DNA from 2 places in the Paraburkholderia sp. BR10937 genome. Region 2 is predicted to be linked to the other one. Evidence: predicted binding sites of a transcription regulator. Region 2 holds the regulator's gene; the other holds the start of a gene.
The links. Region 2 encodes LexA, which represses DNA repair genes until DNA is damaged. Its sites were predicted from a motif close to ACTGTATNNNNATACAGT; they were not measured.
Positions count from the first base shown of each region.

Region 1: a site for LexA is predicted at 6,295-6,312, ahead of AB4Y44_RS21730 (VRR-NUC domain-containing protein). Genes of this name have one in related genera too.

Region 1 covers NZ_JBFRCL010000026.1:11,869-27,408, reverse strand. Annotated here, with positions in the region: gene AB4Y44_RS21760 (hypothetical protein) at 1-167, shown strand, start outside; gene AB4Y44_RS21755 (L-lactate permease) at 400-1,998, shown strand; gene bamC (outer membrane protein assembly factor BamC) at 2,109-3,347, opposite strand; gene AB4Y44_RS21745 (DUF2844 domain-containing protein) at 3,736-4,209, shown strand; gene AB4Y44_RS21740 (DUF3443 family protein) at 4,206-5,489, shown strand; gene AB4Y44_RS21735 (hypothetical protein) at 5,621-6,199, opposite strand; gene AB4Y44_RS21730 (VRR-NUC domain-containing protein) at 6,320-8,071, shown strand; gene AB4Y44_RS21725 (ATP-dependent DNA helicase) at 8,068-10,347, shown strand; gene AB4Y44_RS21720 (AAA family ATPase) at 10,421-13,273, opposite strand; gene AB4Y44_RS21715 (hypothetical protein) at 13,272-13,466, shown strand; gene AB4Y44_RS21710 (sugar ABC transporter permease) at 13,762-14,961, opposite strand; gene xylG (D-xylose ABC transporter ATP-binding protein) at 14,958-15,540, opposite strand, start outside.
Region 2 covers NZ_JBFRCL010000027.1:81,826-97,365, reverse strand. Annotated here, with positions in the region: gene AB4Y44_RS22705 (ATP-binding cassette domain-containing protein) at 1-593, shown strand, start outside; gene AB4Y44_RS22700 (molybdopterin-binding protein) at 649-864, shown strand; gene AB4Y44_RS22695 (DUF6566 family protein) at 934-1,182, shown strand; gene AB4Y44_RS22690 (DnaJ C-terminal domain-containing protein) at 1,179-2,105, opposite strand; gene AB4Y44_RS22685 (hypothetical protein) at 2,620-2,847, shown strand; gene AB4Y44_RS22680 (hypothetical protein) at 3,377-3,598, shown strand; tRNA gene AB4Y44_RS22675 (tRNA-His) at 4,644-4,719, opposite strand; gene dusA (tRNA dihydrouridine(20/20a) synthase DusA) at 4,809-5,810, opposite strand; gene AB4Y44_RS22665 (hypothetical protein) at 6,228-6,500, shown strand; gene AB4Y44_RS22660 (hypothetical protein) at 6,628-6,870, opposite strand; gene AB4Y44_RS22655 (NADP(H)-dependent aldo-keto reductase) at 7,055-8,107, shown strand; gene AB4Y44_RS22650 (permease) at 8,299-9,360, shown strand; gene AB4Y44_RS22645 (hypothetical protein) at 9,465-9,887, shown strand; gene AB4Y44_RS22640 (ABC transporter permease) at 9,906-10,742, opposite strand; gene nodI (nodulation factor ABC transporter ATP-binding protein NodI) at 10,801-11,715, opposite strand; gene AB4Y44_RS22630 (universal stress protein) at 12,037-12,507, shown strand; gene AB4Y44_RS22625 (DUF2939 domain-containing protein) at 12,569-13,252, opposite strand; gene AB4Y44_RS22620 (hypothetical protein) at 13,349-13,726, opposite strand; gene lexA (transcriptional repressor LexA) at 13,807-14,457, opposite strand; gene AB4Y44_RS22610 (sulfate ABC transporter substrate-binding protein) at 14,750-15,540, shown strand, end outside.

The sequences.
Region 1 (15,540 bases), on a different contig from region 2:
CGCCGCCCGTTGCGATCGCGGTGCCTGCGTGGCCGGCCTATCCCGCTTATCCCGCCGCGTATCCCGCGTACTACCCTTACCCCGCGTATGGCTGGGGCTGGGGCGCGCCTGCCGTCTCGTTCGGCTTCGGCTACTGGGGCGGCGGCGGTGGGCACTGGCATCACTGACGCTCACGCTGTGCGCCACGCCGCCAAATGCGCCGCAAAACAGTGCCGGACCGTACTTTCCCTCCTTGACGCTCCCGCGTCGTTTTCTATCCTCCAAGTGGGCTTGCGGGGGATTGAAGTACCGCCTTAACTCGGCCGCTTGGCCGCGCACTGAACTCCACAGCCGACGACGCGCCCCGGCGCATGCTGCCGCACTGCTGCGCCGATAACGAACCAGCATAAAGGAGACGTGATGTTCCACCAGCTGTTGACCCCTATCGGCAATTCGCTGCTCTTTTCGTTTCTGATCGCCGTGCTGCCGATTCTCACCGTGCTCGCCCTGCTCGGCTGGGCGCGGCGGCCCGCATGGCAAGCCTCGCTCGCGGGGCTCGTAGTCGGTCTGATCGTCGCGATCGCCGGCTGGCAGTTTCCGGTCAATCTCGCGATCAGCTCGGTGCTCGCGGGCGTGGTGTTCGCGCTCTGGCCGGTGATGTGGATCGTCGTCACGGCGATTCTGCTCTACAACATCGCGCTGCGCTCGGGCCGCTTCGCGGCCTTTCGCATGTGGCTGCTCGACAATCTGCCCAACGACCGGCGCATCGTGCTCGTCGTGGTCGGCTTCTCGTTCGGCGCGTTGTTCGAAGGGATTTCCGGCTTCGGCACGCCTATCGCCATCACGAGTTCGCTGCTCATCATGCTCGGCTTCCCGACGCTCGAAGCCCTGACCTTCACGCTCATCTTCAACACGGCGCCTGTCGCGTTCGGCGCGCTCGGCGTGCCGATCACCGTGCTCGGCGCGGTCACGCACCTGCCCGCCGATCTGCTCGGCCAGATGGTCGGCCGCCAGTTGCCGTTCTTCGCGTTGCTGCTGCCGTTCTACGTCATCGCGATCTACGCGGGCGTGGGCGGCATGCTGCGCATCTGGCCGGTGCTGCTCGTCTCGGGCGGCAGCTTCGCCCTCACGCAGTTCGTCACCGCCAACTTCATCAACTACAGCCTCACCGACGTGCTTTCGTCGCTCGTCTCCCTGATCCTCACCATCCTGTTCCTGCGCGTGTGGAAGCCCGCGCCCGATCCGCGCTTTGCCATCAAGGTCGATCGCGCGAAGGAAGCGCGCGGCGCCGTGACGGGCGCGCAGGGCTGGTATCCGTGGATCATCGTCGCGGCCGTCGTGATCATCTGGACCGTCGCGAAGGTCTTCACGATCGGCGGGGTGAAAGTGCCGTGGCCGGGCCTCGACAAGGCCGTGTACATCACGCTTTACGGCACGCCCTATGGCGCGATCTGGGACTTCCAGCCGCTCGCCACCGGCACGGCGATTCTCGTCGCGGCGATCATCACCGCGTTCGTCGTGCGCCTGAAGCCCGCCGATTTCGGCGTCGCGATCGTCGATACCTGGGTGCAGACGCGCATCGCCATCCTCACGGTCGCGACCATCGTCGGGCTCGCGTTCCTCATGAACTACTCGGGGCTCACCTATACGCTGGGTCTTGCGGTGTCTTCGGTCGGCGCGTTCTTCCCGCTCGTTTCGGCCTTCCTCGGCTGGGTCGCGGTGTTCCTCTCGGGCAGCGACACCTCGGGCAATGCGTTGTTCGGCAACCTGCAGGTGGTGGCCGCGAAACAGCTCAACCTCAACCCCATCCTGATGGCGGCGACCAACTCGTCGGGCGGCGTCATGGGCAAGATGATCTCGCCGCAGAACATCGCGACGGGCGTCGCCACTACGGACCTCAAGGGGCAGGAAGGCATTGTGTTCGCGAAGACGTTCAAGCACTCGATCCTGTTGACGGTGTTGCTCGGCATCCTCGTGTGGCTGCAGCAGAACGTGCTCACCTGGATGATTCCGCACTGAGTACGGCTCGCACGCGGGCATGAAAAACCCGCCTGCGCGGCGATGCGCAGGCGGGTTTTTCTTTTGCGGCTTGAGCCAGACAACGCTGGCTCAAGCGTGCGGCGCAGTGCTTAGTGCAGTTCGTCGACCACGAGGCTCATTATCTCCTGCGCCGGACGCGACGAGTCGATCTGGCCGCTGTCGTCCACGATCGCGACGCGCGTCTGGTTATCCGTCACGGCGCGCACGTTGAGCTTGTACTGCTTCGCGATCTTTTCCTTGCGGCCGTGGAAGATCTGGTTCCAGAAGCCCTGTTCGTCCGAGCTGTGGTCCTTCGGATCGACATAGCGCACGTAGTAGATGCCCTTCGTGCGGTCGCGATCGTCCACGGTGAAGTTGGCGCGATCGAGCGCGATGCCTACGCGCACCCACGCGCGGTCGTACGGCTCGCCGAGCGTGAGCTCCGACGAGGTGTACTGGCCCGACGTGCCCTGCGCGTTCGACGAGCCGCTGCCCGATTGCTGGCCCACGGCTGCGACGTTCTGCGCGGCCATGGCGGCCGCAGCGGCGTCCGGAGCCTTCGACTTCGCGTCGGTGCCCTTGCTGTTGGCCTTGGCGTCGGCTTCGGCCGCGACCTGCGCGTCGGGCACACCCGGCTTCGCGTTCGCGAGCGTCATCATGAGGCGCTTGAGGTATTCGGCTTCGAGCGCGGGATCGTTGGGCTTCGGCACCCACTTGCTGGTGTCGTTGTTGGTGCCCGAGAGTTGTTCGCTCAGACCCTTCTGGCTGATGAACACATAGGTGCCGCCGGTTGGCGACGTTTCGAGGCGCGTGCGGTACTTGTTGCGCTCGGCGGTCACGTACGAGTTGCCCGTGGCCCACGAGAGCGTATTGCGAATGAGACCGTCGCTGATCTTCGGATGGGTTTCGTTCCAGTCCGTTTCCATCACGCCCTTGTCGCGCTGGTCGACCACGAGCAGGAAGCCCTGTTCCTGCCAGAAGCGGCGCACTTGCGCCCAGACCTGGTCGGGCGTGCGGCTGTCGATGACGAGCCAGCTCTCCGTGCCGTCACGCTGGATATGCATGCCCGGCACCTGCGGAACCACCTGGGCCTCGTCGGACTGCGGCGCGGCGGCCTGGGTCTGCTTGAGGGAAGACAGCGAGGTTTCGCCGCCCTGCGGCGCGAGCGAGCGCTGGTCGGACGCTTCGTCGAGCATGTTCGGCGGCACAGCGAGCGAGGACTGCTTCGCCTTGGCGTCACTACGGTAATCGATCTTGCCCGGCGTCGGCGAGCTGCAGCCGGCGACCAGCCCGCCCGCCATCAGAAGCGCGAGTGCGCGTGCGGCAAGACGTTGATGAAAATCACTCATGTTCGGGTAATCCCTTCGGCTACGCCACGGCCAGTTTCCGTGGATCAACCAAACATTTTACCGGTCCGGCGGCCCGCTGTGCAAAAACCACGGGGTGGCACGCGATCCACGCCCGGTATCCGCCGCGGCGACGCGCGCCGAACCGCGGTCGCGGCATTCCAAACCGACCGCGCCGTAACATTCATCCACATTCGATCCGGCGCGGAAATCCGGCTGAAAATCCACCAATTACCTTTTGGATCAATGCGTTAACTCCGCCCCACGCCAAAACGCTGCTTTGCGCTGTGCCGCCCTCCCAGTCTGGGACGTTCGCAAGAACGACCCTGGTGCTAATTTCATCTCGAAATCTCAAAAAAGAGATTCGTAAAAAGCAGGACCGGAGAGCGTCATGAAAACTTGCAGCCTCACCCAGGCGGGCCGCGCCGCAGCCTTCGCCTGCGCGCTCAGTTGCCTCGGCTTCGCCGCCGCGCCGGCCCGCGCCGCGCTCGGCGACGCCGCAGCCGTACCGGCCGGCGCCACCCAACGCAGCGTCGGTGGCGGCGCCGGCCGCGTCGTCAGCTACGTCGACGACAACGGCACGACCATCAACGCGTATCTAGGCAGCGCGACCGGGACGGTCTTCGCGTACACGTGGCAGGGGCCGGCTCAGCCCAACGTGGAGGCGCTGCTGGGCCGTTACGCAGCCGACTGGCGCAGCGCCGCCGCGGCGCTTCACGCCACGGGCCTCAACGGCCTGCACGCTGCGCGCGTGGACGGCACTCAGGTCGTGGTCGAGACGGGCGGCCACATGCGCGCCTACGTGGGGCGCGCGTGGCTGCCGGCCGCACTGCCCGCTGGCGTGAGCGTCGGAGATCTCCAATGAAAGCCCGCCTTCGGCGCCTCGCCCCCCAAGCCCTCCTCGCGCTCTTCCCGCTTTGCGCCGCGCTCACGGCTTGCGGTGGCGGCGATGCCGGACCAGCGTACGCGACCACCGGCGCCACGGCACCCGCCAGCGTCCCGCGTGTCGCAAGCGCGCCGTCGACCACCGGCACGGGCGGCACGAACGGCACGGTGCCGCAATCGACCACGCCCAATGTCGTGGCCGTCACGGTCGGCCCGACGCCCACCTCGACGCGCAACATGCTGATGACGAGCGTCACGGTCTGCGTGCCGGGCACCGCGGACTGCGCGAGCGTCGACCACGTCCAGGTCGATACCGGCTCGCAGGGCCTGCGCCTGCTCGCTTCGGCGCTGCCGGCGGGCTTCGCGCTGCCCGCCGTGCCAGCCGGCGCGGGGGCCGACATCGCCGGCGAATGCGCCGTGTTCGGCACGGGCTACACGTGGGGCGCGGTGCGCAGCGCCGACGTGAAGCTCGCGGGTGAAATCGCCGCCGCGCTGCCGATCCAGGTGATCGCCGACCCGGCCGTGCCCGCCGCGGCGCCGGCCGGCTGCGTCGGCAGCGGCCTCGCGATGAACAGCGCCGCCACGCTGCGCTCGAACGGCATCCTCGGCGTAGGGCCGTTCAGCGCCGATTGCGGCGTGTCCTGCGTCAGGGCGGCAGTCACGCCGTGGTACTACGCGTGCCCCGCGAGCGGCTGCACGGCGAGCACGCAACCGCTTGCGCAACAGGTCAGCAACCCGGTGGCGGGCTTCGCCACCGACAACAACGGCGTGATCATCGACTTGCCGGCGCTGGCCGACAGCGGCGCGTCCGGGCTGAGCGGGTCGATGATCTTCGGCATCGGCACGCAGGCGAACAACGCGCTCGGCAGCGCAACCGTACTGCGCGCGAACTCGGGCACCGGCTATGTGAAGACGACGACATCGGACGGCACCGTCTACTCGCTGAGCTATCTCGACACGGGCTCGAACGCGCTGTACTTCAACAGCCCGACGATGACGCGCTGCGGCTTCTGGTATTGCCCGAGTTCGCCTGTCAGCCTCGGCGCGACGATAGCCGGCATCGACGGCGTGGGCGCTCCCGTGACCTTCGCGGTCGCGACGACGCTGCTTGCCACCGGCAACTGGGCCTTCAGCAATCTCGCTGGCTACAACGGTCGCGCGTTCGGCTGGGGACTGCCGTTCTTCTTCGGAAGGCGTGTGTTCACGGCGATCGCGTCGCAGGCCACGCCTGCAGGCAGCGGACCATTCTTCGCGTTCTGAGCGCGCCGGCGGCCGCCTACGTCTCATCAGTCACAAACGACGAAGGCCTCATGCGAGGCCTTCATGAGCGCGGATTGCGCCAACGACGGGGGCCGCCGCAGCCGCGCCACGGCGAGCAGCGTGCGTTCGTTTCAGTCGTTCGCGGCGTTCGGGTCGGGCGTGGTCTTCGCGAGCTTCGGCGGCGCGAGCCAGCGGAACGTCGCGAGGCCCGACTCGTTGAAGGTGCACTCCGCAGCCGCCGGCGTGACCACGGCCTTCTTGAAGCCGAGCTTTGCGGCCAGCAGCGCGACCGGCGTAGTCGGCTTGCCCTCCGCCGCGCCGCCCTGGGCGACCGGAGCGGTGGGCACCGAAATCGTGCCGGGCAGCGCTGCCGCCTGCACCGTCGGCGCCGTAACCGTGGTCGCCTCGTTGGCGCCCTGCGCCGCGGTGGACGACGCCGCCGATGCGGCCGAAACCGCCGAGGCAGACGGCGCCGATGCTGCCACGGCGGCCGACGCCGCGCCGTTCTCGAGGCGCCCTTCGATCACCACGCGCGCGCCACGATACGTCGTCGCGCTATGCGTGACTTTGAGGTCGCCGAGCGTCGTTTCGGCAAGGCGATTACGCATCGCCTCTTCGCAGGCGCTGGTGTTGCGGTACTGCGCCGCGCATCCCGCGAGCAGGGTGACGGCGGCCGCGAGGCCGGCTAAGCATGCGTTACGTTTGTTCATCGCTCATCCGATTTTCAGGCTGCGGCAATTGTAGCGTACGGGGCGGCGAATCCCTGACGGCGCTCGCGCCCACGTGCGACCCTGCTATCATCGCTGCTGTATATCCGTACAGTGCCGCGCGTGCTTCCCGACTCTCCCGATCCGTTCTACTACCTCGCCAACTTCGAGCGTGCGCTAGCGTGGCTCGACGCGCGCTGCGCCGACCTGTTCGACGACGCCGAGCGCCGCTTCGCCGACGATTTCGCCCAGATGCCGCAGGCGTCGCGCGCGCTCTTCGTGCGCATGCTGATGCGCAAGGGACCCCATTTCCGCGCAAGCCGTCTCGCGTACGACGAGATCGGCTGCCCGCGCGCGGCGGCGGCACCGCTCGTCGCGGCGGGCTGGCTCGACGGCGCACCCGCGCTCGATCTCGACGCGCTCGCCGCGCTGGTCACGAAAGCGGAGTTGCAGGCGCTCGCCCCGCGCCTCGGCATCGCGCTCGAAGCGCGCGCCACGCGCGCGGCAACGCTCGCGGCGCTCCATGCGCACTATGCCGCCGCGCGCGAGCCGCGCGACTGGCATGCGTGGTTCCCGGCCTCGCCCGACACCGTGCTGCGGTTCGCGAGCGCCCCGCTCTGCGAGCGCCTGCGCCTCATGTTCTTCGGCAACCTGCATCAGGACTGGTCGGAATTCGTGCTCGCCGACCTCGGCGTCTTTCGCTACGAAAACGTGCCCTTCGATCGTGCCTCGCGTGCGTTCCAGCGCCGCGAGGACATCGACGCGTATCTGGCGCTGCGCGATTGCCGCGACGGACTCGAGAGCGGCGCCGAGACCGGGGACTTCGACCCTGCCGGCGCCATCACCGCAACACTCGTAGCACTAGACGCGCTGGCCCCGCGAACGCAAGCGAACGCTTGGCTGCGCGCTCGCCACGACAAGCTGCGTCACGCCGCGGGGCTCGCCGCCGAGCGCGCGGGCGAACCCGAACTCGCGTGGCGCGCTTATCTCGACTGCGGTCATCCTGAATCGCGCTACCGCCGCGTACGCGTGCTCGAACAACTGAACCGCCGCGAGGAAGCGCTGGCGCTCGCGCAGACCATTGCCGATGCGCCCGCAAACGAGGAGGAAGCGCAGCGCGCGGCACGCACGCTCGGGCGTCTCGCGCGCACGCGGGCGAAGTCGAAGACGAGCGCCGGGCCGGGGTTCGCGCAGCTCGAACTCGCGCTGCCCGCGGCACCTGGCGCACTGCGCGTCGAGGAAGCCGCCCGCATCGCGCTCGCCACGCCGCAAGCGCCCGTGTTCTATGTCGAGAACACGCTGATCAACGCGCTCTTCGGCCTGCTCTGCTGGCCCGCGCTGTTCGCGCCGCTGCCGGGTGCGTTCTTCCACCCGTTCCAGCGCGGCCCTGCCGACCTGCACGCCGCCGACTTCGTCGCACGCCGTGCTTCGCAGTTCGAAGCCTGTCTCGCCGAACTCGAAACGCACGCCTACCGCGACTCGATTCTGCGGCGCTACGCGGAAAAATCCGGCACCCAGTCACCGTTCGTCGCCTGGCCCGCATTGAGCGACGAACTGCTCGCGCTCGCCCTCGACTGCTTCCCCGCCGCCCATCTGCGCCTGTGGTTCGAGCGGCTGCTGCGCGAACCCGTTGCCAACCGTTCGGGGCTGCCCGATCTCGTGCGCTTCTGGCCGCACGAGCGGCGCTACGAACTGATCGAGGTGAAAGGCCCCGGCGACCGTTTGCAGGACAACCAGCGCCGTTGGCTTGCCTATTGCGTGCAGCACGGCATACCGGTTTCCGTGTTGCAGGTGCGCTGGCCCCACCTGCCCGACGCAGCAAACGAAGCCGATGAAGGCAACGACAGCGTCGCCCAGGCGCCGCGCGAGCCATGAGCTACACCGTCGCCGTGCGCACGCTGTGCGAGTTCACCGCGAAGCGCGGCGACCTCGACTTGCGCTTCACGCCCTCGCCCGACGCCAGCGACGGCCGCGCCGGCCACGCGGCCATCGCCGCGCGCCGCCCGCCCGGCTACGAGACCGAGATCGCGCTTTCCGGCACGTTCGAATCACTCACCGTGCGCGGCCGCGCCGACGGCTACGATCCCGCGCGGCGCAGGCTCGAAGAATTCAAGACCTATCGCGGCGACCTCGATGCGATGCGCGAGAATCAGCGCGCGCTGCACTGGGCGCAGTTGCGTGTCTACGGCGCGCTCCTGTGCGACAAGCTCGGCCTCGACGCGCTCGAACTCGCGCTCGTCTACTATGACATCGGTTCGGGCCGCGAGACGGCGCTCGTCGAGCATGCGAGCGCGCCGGAATTGCGCGCCGCGTTCGAAACGCAATGCCGCCGATTCGTCGCATGGGCCGAGCAGGAAAGCGCCCACCGCGCCGCGCGCGACGCCGCGCTCGCCGCGCTGCGCCTGCCGCATCCGCAGTTTCGGCACGGCCAGCGCGATCTTGCCGAAGCGGTCTGGCGCGCGGCGACACAGGGACGCTGTCTGCTCGCACAGGCGCCCACCGGTATCGGCAAGACCATCGGCACGCTCTTTCCGCAGTTGAAGGCGTGCCCGCGCGCAGCGATCGACAAGGTCGTGTTTCTGAGCGCGAAAAGCTCCGGGCGTCAGTTGGCACTCGATGCGCTCGCCACACTGACAAGTGAGCAAGACGATGCACAACGACCGAAGGTGCCCGTGCGCGTGCTCGAACTCGTTGCGCGCGAGAAGTCTTGCGAGCATCCCGAAGCGGCATGTCATGGCGAATCGTGCCCACTCGCGCGCGGCTTCTACGACCGTCTGCCGGCCGCGCGTGCCGCGGCGCTCGAACGCGCGCGGCTCGATCGCGCGGCACTGCGCGAGGTGGCGAGCGAGCATGCCGTGTGCCCCTACTACCTTGGGCAGGAACTCGCGCGCTGGAGCGACGTGATCGTCGGCGACTACAACTACTGGTTCGACGCGAGCGCCATGCTGTTCATGCTCGCCGCGCACACCCAGTGGCGCGCGAGCGTGCTCGTGGACGAAGCCCACAACCTCCCCGAGCGCGCCCGCGCGATGTATTCGGCGGAACTCGTGCAAACGCGCGTCGACACCGTGCGCCGCGCCGCGAGCGCACCGCTCAAGCGCGCACTCGCGCGCCTGCAGAAACACTGGAACGCACAGAACGCCGTCCAGCCGGGCGCCTGGCGCGCGAGCGACACCTTGCCCGAGGGCCTCGTTGCCGCGCTCGGCGACGTGATCGGGGCGATCGGCGACCAGCTCGCCGAACCCGCGCTCGTGCGTGACCCCGAACTCGAGCGCTTCTATTTCGACGCCCTGCACTTCACGCGCATTGCCGAACGCTTCGATACGCATTCGCTCTTCGACGTCACGCCGCTGGCGCAGCAGAACGCGCGCCGCCCGCGTTCCACGCTCGCGATCCGCAACATCGTGCCGGCCGATGCCTTGCGAACGCGCATCGCCACGGCGCACAGCATCACGCTCTTTTCAGCGACGCTCTCGCCCACGCATTACTACAGCGACATGCTCGGCCTGCCCGCCAACACGGTGAGCATCGACATCGACACGCCGTTTCGCGCCGAGCAGCTCGACGTCCACATCGCCCGCCATATCTCGACGCGTTACAAGGACCGCGAACGTTCGCTCGAAGCGCTGGTTGGGCGCGTGGCCGCGCAATTTGCCGAACGCCCCGGCAACTATCTGTGTTTTTTCAGCAGCTACGACTATCTTCGGCAAGCCGCCGATGCGTTTGCGGCGCGCCACCCGGACGTGGCGATCTGGCTCCAGTCGCGCACCATGGACGAGGCGGGCCAGCAGGCCTTCTTCGCGCGCTTCGTGGAAGGCGGCTGCGGCATCGGTTTCGCCGTGCTGGGCGGCGCGTTCGGCGAAGGTATCGATCTGCCGGGCACGCGCCTCATCGGCACGTTCATCGCGACGCTCGGCATGCCGCAGGTGAATGCCGTGAACGAGGCGATGCGCGCACGCATGGATACGCTCTACGGCGACGGCTTCGACTACACCTACCTGATCCCTGGCCTGCGCAAGGTCGTGCAGGCCGCCGGGCGCGTGATCCGCACCGAGCACGATCGCGGCGTCGTGCACCTGCTGGACGACCGCTTCGCGCAGCCCGGCGTGCGCGCGCTGCTGCCCACGTGGTGGCGCATCGCCGCCAGTTAATCTGGATTCCGTATCAATCAGAAGGGAATAAAGCTGGCGCACGTTCCGGTGCGCCAGCCATCGCTCTACTCGATCAAGCAGGCTTCGCCTTGCCCCCGCCCTTGCCGCTCTTCTTCGGCGGCGGCGGCGGTGGATCGCCTTCCATGTCGTCGGCGGCCATTTCGCTCGCGATCTCATCGACAGGCGGCATCGCCGCTTTTTTCGCCTTCTTCGCCGGCTTGCTCTCCTTCACGTCAGGCGGCACCGCCACCTTGCTGATCGTGACGTCGTCGTCCGTCTTGTCGTAGCCGATCTCGACGGTATCGCCGGACTGCAGCGCGTCGCCGAGTATCTCTTTGGCCAGACGCGTTTCCACTTCCTGGCGAATCTGCCGCTTGAGTTCGCGCGCGCCGAACTCCGGCTGATAGCCGGCCTCCACGAGATGATCGACGAGCGTCTGACCCATCAAGAGCGTGATGCCCTGCGCGGCCGCCGTGCGTGTGACGCGCTCGAGCTGGATCTGCACGATCGCGCGGATGTTGTCGCGCGAAAGCGCATGAAACACGATGATTTCATCGATGCGATTGAGGAACTCGGGCCGGAAATGGCCCTTGAGCACCTTCATGAGTTCGGCGCGGATCGTCTTGTCGTCAAGACGCGACTTTTCGGGGCGCTCGAGGTTGTCCATGATGATTGAGGCGCCGAGGTTGCTCGTGGCGATCAGGATCGTGTTGCTGAAATCGACCACGCGACCTTTGCCGTCGGTTAGCCGCCCGTCGTCGAACACCTGCAGCAGCACGTTGTAGACGTCGGCGTGCGCCTTCTCGATCTCGTCGAGCAGAATCACGCTGTACGGGCGGCGCCGCACGCGCTCGGTAAGCTGGCCGCCCTCGTCGTAGCCCACGTAGCCCGGTGGCGCGCCGATGAGCCGCGCCACCGCATGACGCTCCATGTACTCGCTCATATCGATGCGGATGATGGCCTGCTCGTCGCCGAACACGGTTTCCGCCAGCGCCTTGGCAAGTTCGGTCTTGCCCACGCCGGTCGGCCCGAGGAACAGGAAGGTCGCGATCGGCCGGTTCGACTGACCGAGACCCGCGCGCGACAGGCGCACGGCGTCGCTCACGGCGACCACGGCGTCCTCCTGGCCCACCACGCGCTCGCGCAGCGTCTCTTCCATCTTGAGCAGCTTCTGGCGCTCCTCCTGGGTGAGATCCGCGACCGGAATGCCGGTGAGCCGCGACACGACTTCGGCAATCGACGCCACGGTGACTTCGAGCGTTTCCGAACCCGTCTTGCGCTGCCACGCCTCGGTCAGCTCTTCGAGCTTTTCCTGCTTTTCGTTGATGCGCTCCTCGAAACCCTTGGCCTCGTCAAAGCGCTTGCGCGACGCCGCGTAGTCCTGCTCCCGCTTGAGCTGGGCGATCTCCGCTTCGAGTTCCTGCATCTCGGCGGGACGCGAGGTCGAACCGATGCGCACGCGCGCCGCCGCCTGATCGATGAGATCGATCGCCTTGTCGGGCAAGAAGCGCGACGTGATATAGCGATCCGATAGCTCGGCGGCAGCCACGAAGGCGTCGTCGGCGAAGGTCACCTGATGGTGGGCTTCGAGCTTGTCGCGCAGGCCGCGCAGGATCACGATGGTTTGCTCGACCGTGGGCTCCGGCACGAGCACGGGCTGAAAGCGCCGCTCGAGCGCCGCGTCCTTCTCGATGTACTTTTGATACTCGTTCAGCGTCGTCGCGCCGATGAGACTCAACTCGCCGCGCGCCAGCGCGGGCTTCAGCACGTTGGCAATGTCGAGCCCGCCTTCGCCGCCGCCCTGCCCCGCGCCGACGATCGTGTGCAATTCGTCGATGAAGAGAATCAACTCGTCGTGCTTCGCGCTCACTTCGTCGATCAGCTGCTTCGCGCGTTCCTCGAACTCGCCGCGGTATTTCGCACCCGCGACCATCGAATTGATGTTCACCTCCACGAGCCGCTTGCCGCGCAGCACCTCGGGCACGTCGCCATTGACGATGCGCTGAGCGAGCCCTTCCACGATGGCGGTCTTGCCCACGCCCGGCTCGCCGATCAGCACCGGGTTGTTCTTCTTGCGCCGCGCGAGCACCTCGATCGTGCTCTCGATTTCCTGCGCGCGGCCCAGCACCGGATCGAGCTTGCCTTGCCGCGCCATGGCCGTCAGGTCGCGGCCGAACTTGTCGAGCGTGGGCGTGCCCGTAGGCGCATCGACGCGGCCGTCTTCCGCGCCCTTGCCCACCACCTTCACGACCTTCTGGCGCAGCGCCTCGGGCGTCACGCCGTACTTCTTGAGCAGCGCGCCCGCAATGCTGTCGGGCACCGCGGCGAGACCGATCAGCAGATGCTCGGGGCCGACGTACGAGTGGCCGAGATCGCGCGATGCCTGAAACGCGAATTGAAACGCTTTTTTCAGGCGCGGCGAGATCGTCATCTTGTCGATGGGCGCGTCGGGCGAAGCCGTGCCCTTTTGCGCATGCTGATCGATATAGCCTTTGATGTCCTGTGGCGAGAGCTTCAGCTCCTTCAGGAGTGCTGCGCAAACATCGGTGTCCGCCAGTACGTACAGCAGGTGTTCCGTATCGAGTTCGTTGCGCTGCAGTTCATGGGCTTTTTCCGCGGCGCGCTGCAGGATTTCGAGCGTCTGCTCGCTGAACGCATCGGTCGCATCGACGGATTCGCGCGGCACCTCGGCGGCGAGGTCGTGCCCCTCGTCGTCGTGCTCGTCCTCGCCGCCTTGCCCGCCGAAAAAGCGCGACAGGCCGCTGCCGCCCAGCAGCGAATCGAACGGATTGAGCATGCTTTGGTGACGCATCAGTTGGCGGTAGTCGTAGTCGCAGATCGACATGGACTTGCGCTGCCCGTTCTGCACGACAGTCACGCGCGCGACTGCAGGCCGGGAATTACAGATTTCGCAAAGAGTGGGCATGGTCGGCTTGTCTCCGGAGGATCGGAATCGCGCCGCCGAAGTTGGCAAAACGCTGGCACAACCTCGCGGCATGATTCGGTGCAACGCGAGCGCTCATGCAGCGGTTGCACCAGCAAAGCGACAAATCGGCAAGCACGCGCTGGAACACGGCGACGCGGTGCTGTGGCTGACGATGACCTTGCGGACGACATGAATCGCACCTATCGCGTGCGCATGCCGCCATGCACAGGTGCAAACGATTGTGGCAGGAAACGATCGCCGGCGCGTCGAACCTGCGCCGCTCGGTGCGAGATGCTTGAGCGGCCACAGCAAAGAAAAAGGGCGGGACATGCGTCCCGCCCTGAGAGCGCGCTCGGGGCGCGCGAGGAGAGCAACTGCACGTGGCAGTCATCCGCGAGAGATCCGTCGCGGTGTCACGCGCGATGCAAGAACACGGTCATGATTTTCATGGCGCCTGCAGGTTTGCAATCGTGTCTGCTACGCGTTGCTCAGCGGCGGTTCGAGCCCGACACCACGTCGATCCACACGGCAAGCACGAGAATGCCGCCCTTCACAATCATCTGCCAATACGCGTCCACGTCGAGCATCGACATGCCGTTGTCGAGGCTCGCCATCACGAGTGCGCCGATCAGCGCGCCATACACGGTGCCGGAACCGCCGCGCATCGACGTGCCGCCGATAAAGCAGGCCGCGATCGCGTCAAGCTCGCCCATCGTGCCCGCCGACGGCGAACCCGCCGCGAGACGCGCCGTATTGACGATGCCCGCGAACGCACACATGAGACCCATCAGTGCGAAGATGGCGAGCTTCACGCGGTTCGTGTTGACGCCCGAAAGACGCGTGGCTTCGAGGTTCGAGCCCACCGCATAAATGCGACGTCCGAACACGGTTTGCGTGGCGATCCATGTGAAGATACCGAGCAGCGCGAGCAGCAGCAGCACGGGCACCGGAATGCCGCCATAGCTGTCGAGCATCAGCACGAAGGCAAGCAGGATCGCGCCCGCACCGACGATCTTCACACCGTCTTGCCAGAGCGGCACGACGCTCAGCTGATAGCGCCGGCGATTCGCCCGCTGGCGCACCGTAAGCACGGCGAGCAGCACGAACAGCGCGAACGCCAGCACGTCGCCCGCCACGCGCGGCAGATAGCCCTGGCCGAGAAACACGAAGTGATCGGACACCGGCGCGATGGTCGAGCCGCCCGTGATGCCGAGCAGCACGCCGCGAAACGCGAGCATGCCGCCGAGACCCACGATGAACGACGGCACGCGGCGGTACGTCGACCACCAGCCGTTGAAGAGTCCGACGAGCACGCCAAGCACGAGCACCGCCGGCACGGTCACGCCGATCGGCCAGCCGCGATTCACGTCGAGAATCGCCGCGACACCGCCGAGCAGGCCGAGCAGCGAGCCCACCGAAAGGTCGATCTCGCCCGCGATGATGACGAACACCATGCCGCACGCGAGCATGCCGGTAATCGACATCTGCCGCAGCAGGTTAGACACGTTGCGCGGCGTGACGAACGCGCCGTGCGTGAGCAGCGAAAAGAACAGCCAGATCACGGCTACTGCGAGCAGCAGCGCGAGGATCTTGTAGCGCGCAAAAAGTTGCTGGAAACGCATGGCGAAGCCATTGCCGCCTTGCGGCAGGTCTTCGCGTGCGCCTTGGGTCGTGACGTCGGGGGTCATACTGCACTCGCTGTATCGGGTTGGGCGCGCACGCTCTGGATCGCCGCGCCAAGAATGTCTTCCTGCGTGAGGTCGTCATTGACGAAGTCGCCGCGCAACTCGCCCTCGCCGATTACGAGCACGCGGTCGCTGATGCCCAGCACTTCGGGCAGTTCGGACGACACCATCACGATCGCCACGCCGCGTTTGGCCAGCTGGAAGATCAGCTTGTAGATCTCGTACTTCGCGCCGACGTCCACGCCGCGCGTCGGCTCGTCGAGGATCAGCACCTTCGGATCGGTGAGCAGCATCTTGGTGAGCACCGCCTTCTGCTGGTTGCCGCCCGAGAGGCTCGCAATCGACAGCATCGGGTTTGCCGCGCGCACCGAAAGACGCTGCATCTCCGTGCGGATCGTATCGAGTTCGGCGGCCGTGTCGATGCGTCCGTGCCGCGAAAAACGTTGCAGCACCGAGAGCGTGATGTTGTGACCCACGCCCAGTTGCGGCACGATGCCGTGACGCTTGCGGTCCTCGGGCACCATGGCGATGCCCGCCTTGATCGCGTCGAGCGGCGAACGAATTTTCAGCGGCTTGCCTTCG
Region 2 (15,540 bases):
TCGAAACGCCGGACGAGGGCGCGGTGGAGCGGCGCGGCGCAGAGGGCGCGCCGCTCGATACGCGCATCATGTTTCAGGACGCGCGCCTCTTGCCGTGGAAGACCGTCTTGCAGAACGTGATGCTAGGACTTGGGCGCGGCGCGCGTGACGACGCCCGCGCGGTGCTCGACGAGGTGGGTCTGCTCGCGCGTGCCGACGAGTGGCCCGCGCGCCTCTCGGGCGGCCAGCGCCAGCGGGTGGCGCTCGCCCGCGCGCTCGTGCATCGTCCGAGCCTGTTGCTGCTCGATGAGCCGCTCGGCGCACTCGACGCGCTGACGCGTCTCGAGATGCATGCGCTGATCGAGCGCCTGTGGCGCGAGCATCGCTTCACCGCACTGCTGGTGACGCACGACGTGCACGAAGCCGTCGCACTGGGCGACCGTATTTTGCTCGTCGAGGCGGGGCGCATCGCGCTCGATCAGCGCGTGCCGCTCGAGCGCCCGCGGGCGCGCGTCGACGCACGCTTCGCCGCGCTCGAGGAGCGCGTGCTGCAGCGCGTGCTCGGCCACGGGCCACAGCAAGCCGCCGGACGGCCGTTGGGCGCTGTGGCTTGAATCATCGTTTATCAGGAATCCTCTTGTTTATCCTCGAACTCACGGAGCCGAGCTTATGAGCATTACCGCCATCAACGTACGCAACCAGTTTCGCGGCAAGATCAAGGAGATCATTCGCGGACCCGTCGTTTCGGAAGTCGATGTCGACACAGCATTCGGCATCGTCACCTCGGTCATCACCACGCGCTCAATCGACGAACTCGAACTGAAGGTGGGCTCGGAAGTGGTCGCGCTGGTGAAGTCGACGGAGGTGTCGATCGCGCGCCTGTGAAGCGTGCCCGCGCGTCGCGGTGTCCGGAAGTGCTAGCATGACCCGTCAGCGGACGACGGAGAGGCGAGCATGGAGCCGAAGGGCATCGACATGGGCGACTACCAGGAGCGCTACAAGGACTACGACATCGAAGTCGCGGTCGAGCAGGTGCTCACGGGCGTGAAGGCACACTATCGCGTGCTGAAGGACGATACGGTCGTGGAGGACTGGCAACTCGTGCATATCACGCGCCTCTGGTCCACCGAGCACGCGGCGGCCGAGGCGGGCTTCGAAGCGGCACGTGTGTGGATCGATGCGCGCGGCACGTCGGCGCGCTAGCGTTTGCCTTGCGAAACCGCGCCAGGCGGCTGGTTTGCCCGGCGGCCCGCGTCGGCGAACATGTCGCGTAGTTGCTGGCGCTCGGCGCCGGTCAGATGTGCGGCGGCGGCCGGCATCGTGAGCACGAGGTGCAGCGTAAGGTTGCCGTGCACGCCATTGCGGTCCGCGAGTCCAGCACCCGCCAGACGGATCGGCGTGCGCGCATTCGCGTTCGCGGGTATTTTCACATCGAACGTGCGGCCGAGCACCTTGGCCTGAACGCCGCCGCCTAGCATGGCCGTCACGAAGTCGACTGGAAGCTCGCAAGCGAGATCGAGCCCGTTGCGCGTAAAGCCCGGGCCGCAAACGATGGAGACGGAGAAAGTCGCGTCTCCCGGTGGGCCGCCGTTCACGCCGGGGTGGCCGCCGCCGGCCACCACCAGACGCTGACCGTCCCATGCGCCGTGTGGAATCTCGACCACTTCCGACTTGCGCCATGTCTTTACGCCGGTGCCGTGACATTGTTCGCAAAGCGCGCCGCGATCTTCCTGTTCGCACGCGGGACACGGACCTTTGACAGGGTAGTGGGCTTGAACGCCGCCGCCATTGAGCGCGACTTCTAGCGGCAGGAATAGCTCGACGAGGCAGTTGGCGCCGCGCATGGGCGGGGCCGCGCGGCGCTGACGCGGTTGCGCTTCGCCGTTGCGGGTCTTGCTGGCCGGACTCGCGGCGCCAGTTGTCCTCGCCGTTGGCGCGATGCGCCTGCCGCTCAGAATCTCGAAGGCCTCCTGAATGAGCTTGAAGACCGGCTCGACTGCCGCCTCGCGACCCTTGTTGCGGTCGGGGTGGTACTTCGCGCGCAGTTGACGGTAGGCGCGCTTGATTTCTGCCGGCGACGCAGTCTCCGGCAGTTGCAGCCGCCTGTAGTATTCCTCGAAGCTCAAAGGCGTTCCCGGGTGTCTCTCGTGCACAGACGCAAAAAAGCCCGCAACCAGTGCGGGCTCATTTGTTCACTGCTGAATTCTTTGGGGTGGCTGATGGGACTCGAACCCACGACAACAGGAGTCGCAATCGAGTCGTCGAACACCAAATTCAGGTTAAAAATCAAAGCCCTGTGATTTTGATTTCGGAAAATGCGCCACTTCATCGACCTGGCACTTGCGCGGGTTTGCGGCGGAGCGTTCCAAAATGTTGTTATTTTAGCCGGTCCAGCTAATTTCGTTGCTTTGGTATCCGCACTGAGCCCGAGCTTCAGGTCGCGGAACGCGCGTGCGACCTTAGGGATTCCGTTGCGATCGGTGACGAACTTCCAGCGGTTGTCCGACAGCTAGTCGATCATCATTCGCTACATGCCTTGAGTGCGTCGGTCCCCAGCTATTGGGGGCGATTACCAGTTACATGCATAGCGACGGCGCCGGCCATGCTACTATTTCCTTTCAATTTGAAAGGAGACTGCTGATGGGCTGGAACGTGCGCTTCACCGACTACCGTGGCTATGACCTTCATTCGGAAACACTTGAGTGCCCCAATGAAATGTGGGTATGGCGCGCGAAAGTAAGCAGGGGCACGGAACGCGACATCGCTTCGAGTCAAGACCTGGAGACGAGCCACAGGACTCGGGACGATGCGGAAAGCGCCGGGTTCGCTTGGGGGCGCGCGATGGTCGATGAAATCTTGACGGGCTAGGCTCGTCGCGCTCATTGCTGCCTGTAGCGCGCTCTGCGTCGCTCGCCCTTCGCACAGGCTTGCCCACAGTTTCTGTGGAGAACTGCGCGCTTTCGCCAAAACCTGTGTCACTCGGCGCTCTCGTCGCATCGGAAGGCGCGAGAGCGACTCGTTCGCCGGCGGCGATGAGTCGGCAGGCTTCGATGTGATCCGGGGCTCGACAGCGTGCAGACCTTTACCACGGCGCGAAGCGCGGCGTTGATGCGGATGTTTCGTTGATTGATGCCATCGCTTCCTCTATTCGCTACGCGGTCGTTGCTTCGCCGGCTGCTGCGATGCCCCTGCCGCGCGCTTCGCGCTTCGCTTGTCGATCTCGTTGTAATACGCAGTCATCTCTCTGCCGCTATGTGATGGGGGGATTGCCCCAAGTCGCTAAAGGTTGCTGCCACAGCCGCCGTTAACGATTTCCGTGGCGCGTCCACATTCACTTAACAATCTCTAAAAATTCAACCTCGGCGCCGGTGTTAGATTGCAACCGGGAGGAGAGCCAATGAACAATCACGTCATTCGCTACAAGGGATACATCGTCGATTTCACGCCGTTTGATGTTGGCAACGGAGAATTCGGTCCGCGGTGGGCCATCGCAATGGACGATATTGTCTGGGCTGGCAGTGTCCCGTTGTCTAGCGGTCGTTTGATGCATCGCGGTACTTACGAAGAGGCAACAGCAATCGGGAAGCTGCAAGCTTTGCAAATGATTGACCTCGACTAATGCTGCGTGTCAGGTTACGCAACCACTGCGCTGCGTATTGATTTGATTGATCTCGTCGTCGTACTTGGCCATCTCTCTGCTGTTGTGTGGCGCGGATCTGGCAGCGTACGAATGTACTGAACGCTGCCTCGAAAATCCTTGGTCGTTTCTGACGCTAATGTGTGATTAACTTGCTCCCGCTCGCGTCCATGCGAGCGGCGCAGCAAGCGTAATCGGTGCAATGGTGCGGAGAATCATTGCCAGTCGTCGGGGACAAACTTTGGACAAAGTTGACGAGCTCACAACTGCCTACGAGGCTTGGGTCGCGGCACGCGAAGCATTGGCGCGTGATCTTCCGCCGCTGATCCTCGAAAACCCAAACGACGATTTGATACGCGCCCTGATCGCACGCGAGGTCGCTACTCATCGGCAATTCGTTGCGGCGAGAGATCGCGCAAACGGCATTACTTAGGCGACGGTTCAAAAGTGTTTCATGCCTGGTTCAGGCTGACGACCCGGCCCAGCTCACTGCGGAGGCGCAATTCGCCAGACCTCAACATTTTCACGCAGCGCGCCAATGTTGCGGGGAAGCGCGAGTTCGTTGTTATGGCGATACCGAAGCACGATGTACCGAACCAGAATTCGGCGGCGGATGGCTTGAAGCATGCGATTTCAAGCGCGAACTCAACCGCGACACCTGTCGGTGCGATTGATTACGTTGACCAGGTTACCGCGGGGCACATGGGTGCAGACTGCCGCGTGCCCGATGCATATGTGCAGAACGTGCACACACAAAGGATTGCAGCCGTCGCATACGGGATCGCTTTCGCGGTCAACCGCTCGCGCCGCCTTTTGTTGACCGCCGCCGGCCGGCCACATGTAGCGCCTGGTTTTCAGAGCGGCAGGGCGCCGCATGGCGTTCACTGGATGAATCCGTCGGCTCGCGCCGCTTCGACTTGGTCTGCGGACGGTTCAGTCTGACGAAAATTGCTTATACCGGCGCTTGCACGGATTCCAGAAAGCAAAAAGCCCAGTTCATCGAACTGGGCTAAGTGCTTGAATTCTTTGGGGTGGCTGATGGGACTCGAACCCACGACAACAGGAATCACAATCCTGGACTCTACCAACTGAGCTACAGCCACCGCTGTTTTCCTCAATTAGCGCTGCTTCGAAAGCGGCGTCAATCAAGAAGGAAGATTATATACATACCAAAGCTTGCTTGCCTAGCCCTTTATTCAAGAATTTCGTCCGGAACGCGCAGATATTCGCGGGCCTCGTCGAAGATCGCGAGATCTGCCTTCGCGAGCTTGCGGCTGTCCGAGAGGATACGGCGCCAGCCGCGCGCGCCGGCCACGCCGCGATAGAGGCCCAGCGCATGGCGCACGATCGCGCCCAGGTAAGTGCCGCGCGCAATTTCGCTCGCGCAGTACTCGATTAGCTGCGCTTCCACCTCCTCGCGCGTAAGCGCAGCATCGGTCGAGCCATAAAAGCGCGTATCGACGTCGGCGAGCACGTAGGGGTTGTGGTACGCCTCGCGGCCGAGCATCACGCCATCGACATGCTGCAGATGCTGCTCGACTTCATCGAGCGTCTTGATGCCGCCGTTGATGATGATTTCGAGCTGCGGAAAGTCGCGCTTGAGCTGGTACGCGTAGTCGTACTTGAGCGGCGGGATCTCGCGGTTTTCCTTCGGGCTCAAGCCCTTCAGGATCGCGTTGCGCGCGTGCACGATGAACACCTCGCAGCCCGCTTCGGCAATCGTGCCGACAAAGTCGCGCACGAACGCATAGTCCTCGACCGTGTCCACGCCGATGCGGTGCTTGACCGTCACGGGCACGGAGACGACGTCGCGCATCGCCTTCACGCAGTCCGCCACCAGTTGCGGTTCGTTCATCAGGCACGCGCCGAACGCGCCGCGCTGCACGCGCTCGGACGGGCAGCCGCAGTTCAGGTTGATCTCGTCGTAGCCCCAATGTTCGCCGAGCTTCGCGGCGCGCGCGAGGTCGTCGGGTTCGCTGCCGCCCAGCTGAAGCGCGACCGGCGCCTCGGCCGGCGCGAACGCGAGATGGCGCGGCACGTCGCCGTGGATGAGGGCGCCCGTCGTCACCATCTCCGTATACAGCCACGTGTGCCGGGAGATGAAGCGATGCAGCGAACGGCAGTGGCGATCGGTCCAGTCCATCATCGGCGCGACGGAAACGCGGCGGGGGCTGGCTTGACGGTTGGCGGACATGGCGATGGGAAACCGATGAGTAGCGGCTGGCGTGGAACAACCTTGCATTTTAACGCATACGGGCCGCGTTCTTCGTACCCTTTGCGCACTGCGCCAATTTGCCGGATACCTCTGCAGGAAGCACGCCCGGTAGCCATTTTCGGCCGAAAAACCCTAACGCGGGTATGTAATCCGCAGGGAATTTGCTGCGTCGCGCAAATTATTTTGAGAGCTCTTTTAGGGTCTGTTCGTCGCTCAGCCCCGTCAGAACTGCCTGACAGGATTGTTGTGGAACGGAGAATAGTAAATTCGGATTATCGCGATTATTTTCCGATAGTAGGTGTATACACTGAGTTTCGTTGACGCAGCTCGTGGGCACTGACCTCCCAGGCGCGGCGCCTTCCCGATCCGCAACTGAACCTGATATTGGAGTCCACCATGAAGACCAAACTCATCGCAGCGCTGCTGGTCGCAGCTACCGCTTCTGTTGCCGCTCCGGCGTTCGCCAGCGGCTACGGCCCGGCACCGTTCTATCGCCCGGACGTCGGCGCGCCGGCTTCGCAGCGTGGCCAGAGTGTCCAGACCGTGGCCGCCGAACGCGTCCAGGAACAAGGCGCCCAAACGGCTTACGGCGGTGTCGCCGGCTCGGCTTCGCAGTCGGGCAGCCACGCGAAGGCCACGGGCCCGCAGTCGGTTTTCTTCGGCCAGTAAGTCGCGCCGAAGTTTCCGATTCGTTGCCCAGCCGCCCGTCAGTCGGGCGGCCTGAAAGCCGGATGTCATTGCGACGTCCGGCTTTTGCTTTTCTGCGCCCGTTCTGGTTTTTCCCCCGGGGCGACGCTCAGGATGCGGCGCGCACGCGCTTGTCGATCGCCTCGCGAATGCGATCGAAGGCCGCGTCGAAGGCGTTGTCCTGGGTCGGAAAGCGGCCGGCGGCGATGCCGTCGACGGGCACGTTGCCGTGTTCCGCGTCCGTGAGGCTCTGGATGATCTGCGTCGAGACGAAAAAGCCGACTTCGTGGTCGCCGTCCACGCCGGCTGTCATGTCGAAGCCCATGTATTCGTAGCTGCGTCGGTTTTCCATGCCGATTGCTCCTCGTAGGCGCCTGTGCGGATTCTGGCACGTCTGTCGCCGGGCGGCACCGCGACCGGCCGCGGCGCATTCCGCCACTTGCGGAAGAATGCGGCCGTATTCTGCAACTCCTGAAAAATTTCCCGCGTCGTGGTAGTTTCGGCGCTCCCCAACCGAACTGATGGACAACGTTTCCATGGAATACCGCACACTCGGCGATACCGACGTCAAGGTGAGCCTGATCGGGCTCGGCACGATGACGTGGGGCGAACAGAACACGGAGCGCGAGGCGCACGAGCAGATCGACTACGCGCTCGACCAGGGCGTCACGCTGATCGATGCCGCCGAAATGTACCCCGTGCCGCCGCGCCCGGAGACGCAGGGACAGACCGAGCGCTTCATCGGGACGTGGCTCGCGCAGCATCGCGCGGCGCGCGAGCGCATCGTGCTCGCCACCAAGATTGCGGGCCCGGCGCGCCAGCCGCACAATCCGCAGCACATTCGCGGGCCGCAGAACCAGTTCGACCGCAAGAATCTGACCGAAGCGCTCGACGGCAGCCTGAAACGCCTGCAGACCGACTACGTCGACCTCTATCAACTGCACTGGCCCGACCGCAGCACGATGACGTTCGGCCGCAGCATGTATCCGTATCTCGACGATGCGTACACGGTGCCGATCGAGGAAACGCTCAGCGTGCTCGCCGATTTCGTGAAGGCGGGGAAGATCCGCCATATCGGCGTGTCGAACGAAACGCCGTGGGGCGTCGCGCAGTTCCTGCGTGCGGCCGAAAAGCTCGGGCTGCCGCGCATCGTCAGCATCCAGAATCCGTACAGCCTGCTCAATCGCACGTTCGAAAGCGGCCTGTCCGAATTCGCGCACCGCGAAGCCGTGGGCCTGCTCGCGTATTCGCCGCTCGCGTTCGGCTGGCTGTCGGGCAAGTACGAGGGCGGGGCGCGTCCGGAAGGCGCGCGCATCACGCGGTTCGAGCGCTTCAAGCGCTACAGCAAGCCGGAATCGGTGGCCGCGACGACGCGTTACGTGGAACTCGCCCGCGCACACGGCTACACGCCCGCGCAGTTCGCGCTCGCGTTCGTCAACAGCCGGCCGTTCCTCACCAGCAACCTGATCGGCGCGACCTCGCTCGAGCAGTTGAAGGAAAATATCGCCAGCGCCGACGTCAAGCTCACTCCCGAACTGCTCGCGCAGATCGACGCGTTGCACGAGCAGCAGCCCAATCCGGCCCCTTAACGGGAAAGCCGGAAACCGCGCTGTCCCTTGCCGGGCCGCGCGGCGCCTTGCGAGTCGCCAACGCAGCAAAGTCGTTGGCGATTCGCAAGGCATACACTACGATCCAGCATGCGCCGCCCGGGGCGCCATCACGCCTCGCGTGACGGCGCCCCGGCGGCCGTCCATACGCTCAATCCCGGAGAATTTTCACAATGACGAGCGCACGTCCAGCGCAATCGCCCCCGTCTTACGGCTGGCCCATTTTCATTTTGCTGGCGGTGGCCGGCCTCTTCTACGTGAAGTGGTTCCCGTACTATCACCGCGCATTCACGGCCGAGGAGACGCACTCCATCGGCAAATCGATCCTGATGGGCGGCGCGGCCACGGCCCCCGACCCCTCGTTCTCCGCTGCGCTCGATTACGCCTACGCCTATGGCAAGGCGATCTGGCAGGCCATGGTGCTCGGCCTGCTGCTCGGCTCCGGCGTGCAGGCGCTCCTGCCCGTGCAGTGGGTCGCGCGCGTGCTCGGCCGGCGCGGTTTCGGCAGCGTGGCGGCGGGCGGCCTGCTCGCGGTGCCCGGCATGATGTGCACCTGCTGCGCCGCGCCCGTGGTCGTGGGCCTGCGTGCGCGCAATGCGTCGGCGGGCGGCGCGATCGCGTTCTGGCTCGGCAACTCCGTGCTCAATCCCGCCACGCTCGTGTTCATGGGCTTCGTACTCGGCTGGCAATGGAGTGCGCTGCGTCTCACGCTGGGCCTGCTGATGGTGTTCGGCCTAGGCTGGGTCTGCAACCGGCTCGTGACGCCCGAGGAATCGCGCGCCGCCGACGATCGGCTGGCGCAACTCGCCCAGCAGCACGCCGAAGGCGGCAACGTCTTCGTGCGCTGGGCGCGTATTTTTGCGCGCATGGCCGTGCGGCTGGTGCCGGAATACATCGTGCTGGTGCTGTTGCTCGGCGCGGCGCGCGCGTGGCTGTTCCCGCACATCGGCCCGGAAGTCACGAGCAGCCTTGGCTGGATCGTCACGTTCGCCGTGGTCGGCATGCTGTTCGTGATCCCCACGGCCGGCGAGGTCCCCATCATCCAGGCGATGCTCGCGCTCGGCATGGGCGTGGGTCCGGCGGGCGCGCTGCTGATGACGCTGCCGCCCGTGAGCGTGCCGTCGTTCGCGATGCTGGCGGGCTCGTTCCGGCCGCGCATGCTCGCTGTCGTGGGCACGACGGTGGTGTTCTTCGGCATCGCCGCCGGGCTCGCGGCGGTGGCCCTGGGCTTTTAGGGACGCCGGGACGAGGCAGGCGCCATGCGTTCAGCGTTGGCATTCTTGTAATACGCGGACGGTTCGCCGTCCGCCACGGAGCGGGCCGCGGCCCGAAAACCAGCATGGCAAAGCAAAAAACCAATCCGAAACTCGAGCAGGCGCTCACGCGCGGCGATCTCGCCATTCGCCAGGCCAATTCGGCCCGCGCCACGGCGGTGCTGCGTGCGCTCGGCAAGATGATCGTCGAGGCTTCGGCCACCATCGGCGTCGAGGCGGATGCCTCGATTCCCGACGGCGATCGCATCTACGACCCGGCCGACGGTCTCTGGCCGCAGTCGCTGCTGGTATCGCTCGATGGCCCGGTGGAGGAGTCGGATCCCGAAGAGATCCGCACGGTGCGTTTGCTCGCCCAGACCCAATCGACGATGTTCCGCGTGGAATGGCATCGCGCCGACGGCAAGGTCGGCCGCCAGGAAGGCGGCCCGTTCGCGACGGTTGCGTTTATTTCGGACGTCGATATTCCCTGGGGTGACGACGAGGACTGAGCGCCTCGCGGCGCCGTTTCAGCGCATCATGCGCCGGCGAAACAGCACGGATGCGATCGCGAACGGCACCACCACGTAGATCGCGAGCACCAGCAGGTGCAGGCCGGCCTGCTCGACAGGCCGGTCGAGCATGGCGGGGCGGATCAGCGCAACGGCATGCGCGAGCGGCAGCATCAGCGTGATGTGCTGCGCGGCCGCGGGCAGTTGCGCGATCGGAAAGAACACGCCGGAGAGCAGCAGCATCGGTGTGAGCACGAGCGTCTGATAGAACATGAAGAAGTCGTAGGACGGCGCGAGCGCGGTGACGATCATCGCGCAGCTCGCGAACGCGAGGCCCGCGAGCGCGATCACGGGCAGCGCGAGCAGCATGGAAGGAAAGCTCGCGTAGCCGAGCAGGCCCGCCACCACCATGATCGCCACGCCCGAGAGCACCGACTTGCTCGCGGCCCACATCACTTCGCCGAGCACGACGTCGCCGAGCGTGAGCGGCGTGTGCATGATCGCTTCCCACGTGCGCTGCACGTGCATGCGCGAGAACCCCGAGTACATCGACTCGAAGCTCGCCGACATCATCACCGAAGACGACACCGTACCCGCCGCGAGAAACGCGATGTACGAGACGCCGTCGACGTGCCCGACCATCAGCCCGAGCCCGAAGCCGAGACCGAAGAGATAGATCATCGGGTCGGCGAGATTGCCGAACATCGACGCGAGGGCGAGCTTGCGCCAGACCAGATAGTTGCGCCGCCACACGGCCATCCAGTGCGTGGCGTTCGAAGGCAGCGCGGCGCGCGGCTCGCGCACGCTCGCATGTTCGGGGCGCGAGGGCGTCGGGTTGTTGGTGCGTGTCTGCATGGTGTCCTTGGCGATTCGTACGCCGCCGTCGATCTTGCCGCCGTTAATCCTGCCGCAGTTAATCCTGCATCTCGCGGCCCGTGAGCCGCAGGAACACGTCTTCGAGATTCGCGGGCCGGTGCAGGTAGCGCAAATCGGAGCGATGACGCAGCTTCGCATGAACAGGCGCGGGGTCGTCCACATAGCAGAACAGCGTCTCGCCGCTGATCTCCGTGCGCTTCGCATCGCCCGCGAGTTCGTCGCGCAGCGCCACCGGGTCCGGTCCGTACACCTCGATCACATCGCAGCCGATCTCCGATTCGATCAGCGCTTTGGGTGCGCCCTCGGCGATCTTGCGGCCTTCCTCGATCACGCAGACGCGATTGCAAAGCCGTTCGGCCTCCTCCATGAAATGCGTAGTGAGGAGAATCGTCTTGCCGCGCGCGAGCAGCGAGCGCAGCCGCTCCCAGATCAGATGCCGCGCCTGCGGATCGAGGCCCGTGGTGGGCTCGTCCATCACGAGCACGTCGGGGTCGTTCACGAGCGCGCGCGCGAGCGTGAGACGCCGGCGCATGCCGCCTGAGAGTTCGCCCACGCGCGCGTCGGCCTTGCTTTCGAGGCGCGCGAATTCGAGCAGCGGCGCGACGAGGTCGCGCGTTTCGCGCGCGGACAAACCGAAGTAGCGGCCGAACACGAGCAGGTTCTCGCGCACGGTGAAGTCGGGGTCGAGATTGTCGAACTGCGGCACCACCCCCACGCGCTGGCGGGCGTGGCGCGCGCGCGCCGGCACCGGCTCGCCGCACAGGCTGATGCGACCCGCATCGGGCGAAACGATGCCGAGCAGCATGCGCAGCGTCGTGGTTTTCCCTGCGCCGTTCGGACCGAGCAGTCCGAAGCACTCGCCGGGAACGACGTCGAACGACAGGCCGTTGACGACCGTCCTGTCTCCGTAATGTTTGATGACCTGCTCGAATTCGATGGCGGGTGCGGGCATGGACCGGTTGAACGTGAGTCGAACGGGCATCGCGCGAGTCGCTCGACGTACCGAACGAAAAATCGCACGAAACAAGGCGGCCCATTTTAGTGCATTGCTGCGTGGCGGGTCGGGCATCGCTTACAAGCGTTTTGACGATGCACGAGGCAAATGCATGTCGCGGCAAGCATCCAGCACTGCGCAGGATCCGTACGCCGATCGGGACGCGTCTGGCGTTTTTAGATGCACACCTGGCGTTTTCCAGCCCTTGCGTGTGGATTTGCGGCGCACCATCATGAGAATCGCACAGCCTGCAAATCACGCGGGCGGGGAGAAGCGATCATGGCGAGCTATAAAAAGATTCTGCTCTGTTACGACGGCTCGCGCGAAGGCCGCAAGGCACTGCGTTGCGGCGCCGATCTTGCACTCGATCTGCAGGCTGAGACGCATTTGCTCTCGGTCGTCGACATGCGTTCGACGATTGCCCAGAGCGCCGGCCTGCTGACCGACGTGGCCTGCGGCCGCTTCGAGGAAACGGCGCGCGAGATTCTTCAGGAAGGCGTGGACTGGCTAACCGAGCGCGGCGTGCGTGCTCAGGGGCATTTCGCGTTCGGCCATCCGATCGACGAAATTGCGAATCTGGCGAACGAGCTGAATGCCGACCTCGTGGTGGTGGGTCACCGCTGCCGCACGGGACTCTCGCGCTGGTGGATGGGCGCGGGCAACACGCCGCTGCTCGACCGCGTATCGTGCAGCATTCTCGTGGCGTGTTCGTCGGCGGCTGAGGAAAAGCAGCAGCAAGCCGCCGCGTAGCGGATCAAGCGGGCCGGTTCGCACAGAACCGGCCTGTTTGCGCTTTCACTGCCGATCTGTCTCAGTTCGAGACGTTTCCTTCATTTAGCTCGACCGCCGAGAGCTTCCACGAGAAGAGCCCGTGACGCTGCAGGATGGCTGCGTAGTGCTCGCCCGTACTGCCGCGGTCCCACGTGAGCCCGAACTCATTGAGGCCGCGATAGCCGGCCGTGGTCACCGGCCGCGCCTCGGGTGCGGGGTTGCCGGATGCGGCCGGGGCCGGTGGCGCGTCGGAGGCGGGTGCCGATTGCGCCGGCTCTGCCGATTGCGTGGATGGCGCGCCGGATTCCGCTGGCGGCGGCGCGTGCGGCCGGTCGCCGGGCTTGCCCGTCGGCGGCATGCCATCGAGCAGGGCGGCCACGCCTTCCGGTGTGGCGTAGGCATCCACGAGCGGACTAATCAATGCCGCGCCAATCACGGCGCCGAGGATCAGCAACGGATTGCTGCTGTGCTGCCCCTCGACGCGCCGGTGCAGCATCTTGCCCACCTGCTGTTTCAGGCTCAGGCGCAGCGCAGGGTAATCGACGTACTCGTTGAGCGCGACGGCGTCACGCGCGTCGGCCGCTGCTTTCATGTGTTTCACCGCGATATAGGGCGACGCATAGGCGTAGCCGATCGCGGCAACGACCATTGCGACGGCAACCGTGATCGCAACGGGCTTTTTCCAGCCGTGGGTCTTACGCGGGGTAGAGAGAGATTCCGTCATCGGCAGAGAGCAAATCGTTCAAACACGGTGTTGACCGCAAACCTGGCCAAACGATCCCGCCCGTAACCTCTTCTCACATTTAAGCCGTGTTGCCGCTTACTTCGCGAGCGCCGCGGGCAGGTCGCTGTGCTGTTCTGCGATGCAGCGGTCGATCGCGCGGCATACCGCGTCGACCGTGCCGACGAGGATGAGCCGCGACGGACCCTGATAGACGCGCACGGGCGCACGACGCATGGGCTGTTCGGTATTGAGCGTGCTGTTGAGCGACACGCGCGCAAACGCGGGTTGAGCCGAGGGCAGCACGGGCAGGTCGGCCGTGCTGGCCGCCACCATCTCCGGCGAGTCTTCGAAAAGCGAGCCGCTCAGCGCGGCAGCCGAACCGCGCACTTCGCGGACCGCGCACGAGGCGATTCCACGGAGATGGCGAAGACGGCCGAATTGGCGGAAGGGCAGCAGGCGGGCAAGGCGTTCCATGACTCTCTCCAGGTAGTGCGCAGACGGTGCGTGCGCAAACTCTGCGCGAACTGCGCGCAAACTGCGCGCAGACGGATTGCTTAGAATTCGGTGGGGCGGATCAGGCCGACCGCGATGCCTTCGAGCGCGAATTCCGCGCTGCCGGCCTCGACAAAAATATTGTCGTAGTCGGGGTTCTCGGCGATCAGCTCGAGCCCGTTCGGACGGCGCTTCAGGCGCTTCACGGTGACGTCGTCGCCAAGGCGCGCCACGATGATCTGGCCGTCTTTCGCTTCGGCCTTCTTCTGCACGGCGAGCAGGTCGCCGTCGAGGATGCCGGCGTCGCGCATGGACAGGCCGCGCACCTTCAGGAGGTAGTCGGGGCGGCTCGAGAAGAGCGCCGGGTCGCACATGTAGTTCTGCGAGATGTGCTCCTGCGCGAGGATCGGGCTACCCGCCGCGACGCGGCCGACGAGCGGCAGCGAGAGCTGCATGATGCTCGGGTGCGGGAGCGTGAACTGGTGCGGCAGGTCGTCGGGCCCCGGCACGAGGCGGATGCCGCGCGAGGCGCCCGCAGCCAGTTCGATCACGCCCTTGCGCGCGAGCGCACGCAGATGCTCCTCCGCGGAGTTGGCCGAGCTGAAGCCGAGTTCCGCCGCGATCTCGGCGCGCGTGGGCGGGAAGCCCGTGCGCTCGATGGCCCGGCGAACCAGATCGAAAACCTGCTGCTGTCGTGCGGTGAGTTTGGTCATGGCGCCACTGTATGTTTGAACAGGTAACTGTATTTTTATACAGTACTCGTCACTTTTCAAGTGTTACTTGAAGTTCATCGACTGAGCGTTGCCATCAGGCCGTTTTCCCGTGTTTGCGCGGATGAAACCGCGTTCCAGCAGCGACTTCCTCTGTCCTTACCACTTTTGCGTATTAAAAAATGAGAAAACATCATTTTTAATAATGTAAGCGGATCGCTAGACTGGCCTCCATCGTTAGCTGCAACTCACCAATGAGCGCAAACGAGCACACACGAGAACGGAGAACAGATAGATGGGCACGACACATACGGGGCGCGCGGGCTGGCTGAAAACACTGGCGGCAAAACTGGTCATCGGCGTTGCGCCGCTCGTCGGGGTCACGGCGATGGCGGCCATGGCGCCCATCGCCGCTCACGCGGATACATCGCTGCTCAACGTCTCCTACGATCCGACGCGCGAGCTGTACCAGGACATCAACGAAGCCTTCATCAAGCAGTGGAAGGCGAAGACGGGCGAAACGCTCACCATCAAGCAGTCGCATGGCGGCTCGGGCGCACAGGCGCGCTCGGTGCTCGACGGCCTGCAGGCCGACGTCGTGACGCTCGCGCTGGCATGGGACATCGACGCGCTCGCCAACAAGGGCATCGTCGCGAAGGACTGGCAAAAGCGTCTGCCCGACAACGCCTCGCCGTACACGTCGACCATCGTGTTCCTCGTGCGCCAGGGCAACCCGAAGCACATCAAGGACTGGGACGATCTGACCAAACCGGGTGTCTCGATCGTCACGCCGAATCCGAAGACCTCGGGCGGCGCGCGCTGGAACTATCTCGCGGCGTGGGCGTACGAGCTGCACCAGCCGGGCGGCAACGAGCAGAAGGCGAAGGACTTCGTCACGAAGCTCTACAAGAATGCGGGCGTGCTCGACTCTGGCGCGCGAGGCGCGACGACGAGCTTCGTGCAGCGCGGCATCGGCGATGTGCTGATTGCATGGGAAAACGAAGCATTCCTCTCGCTCAAGGAGTTCGGCCCGGACAAGTTCGAGATCGTGGTGCCTTCGGTCAGCATTCTGGCTGAGCCGCCGGT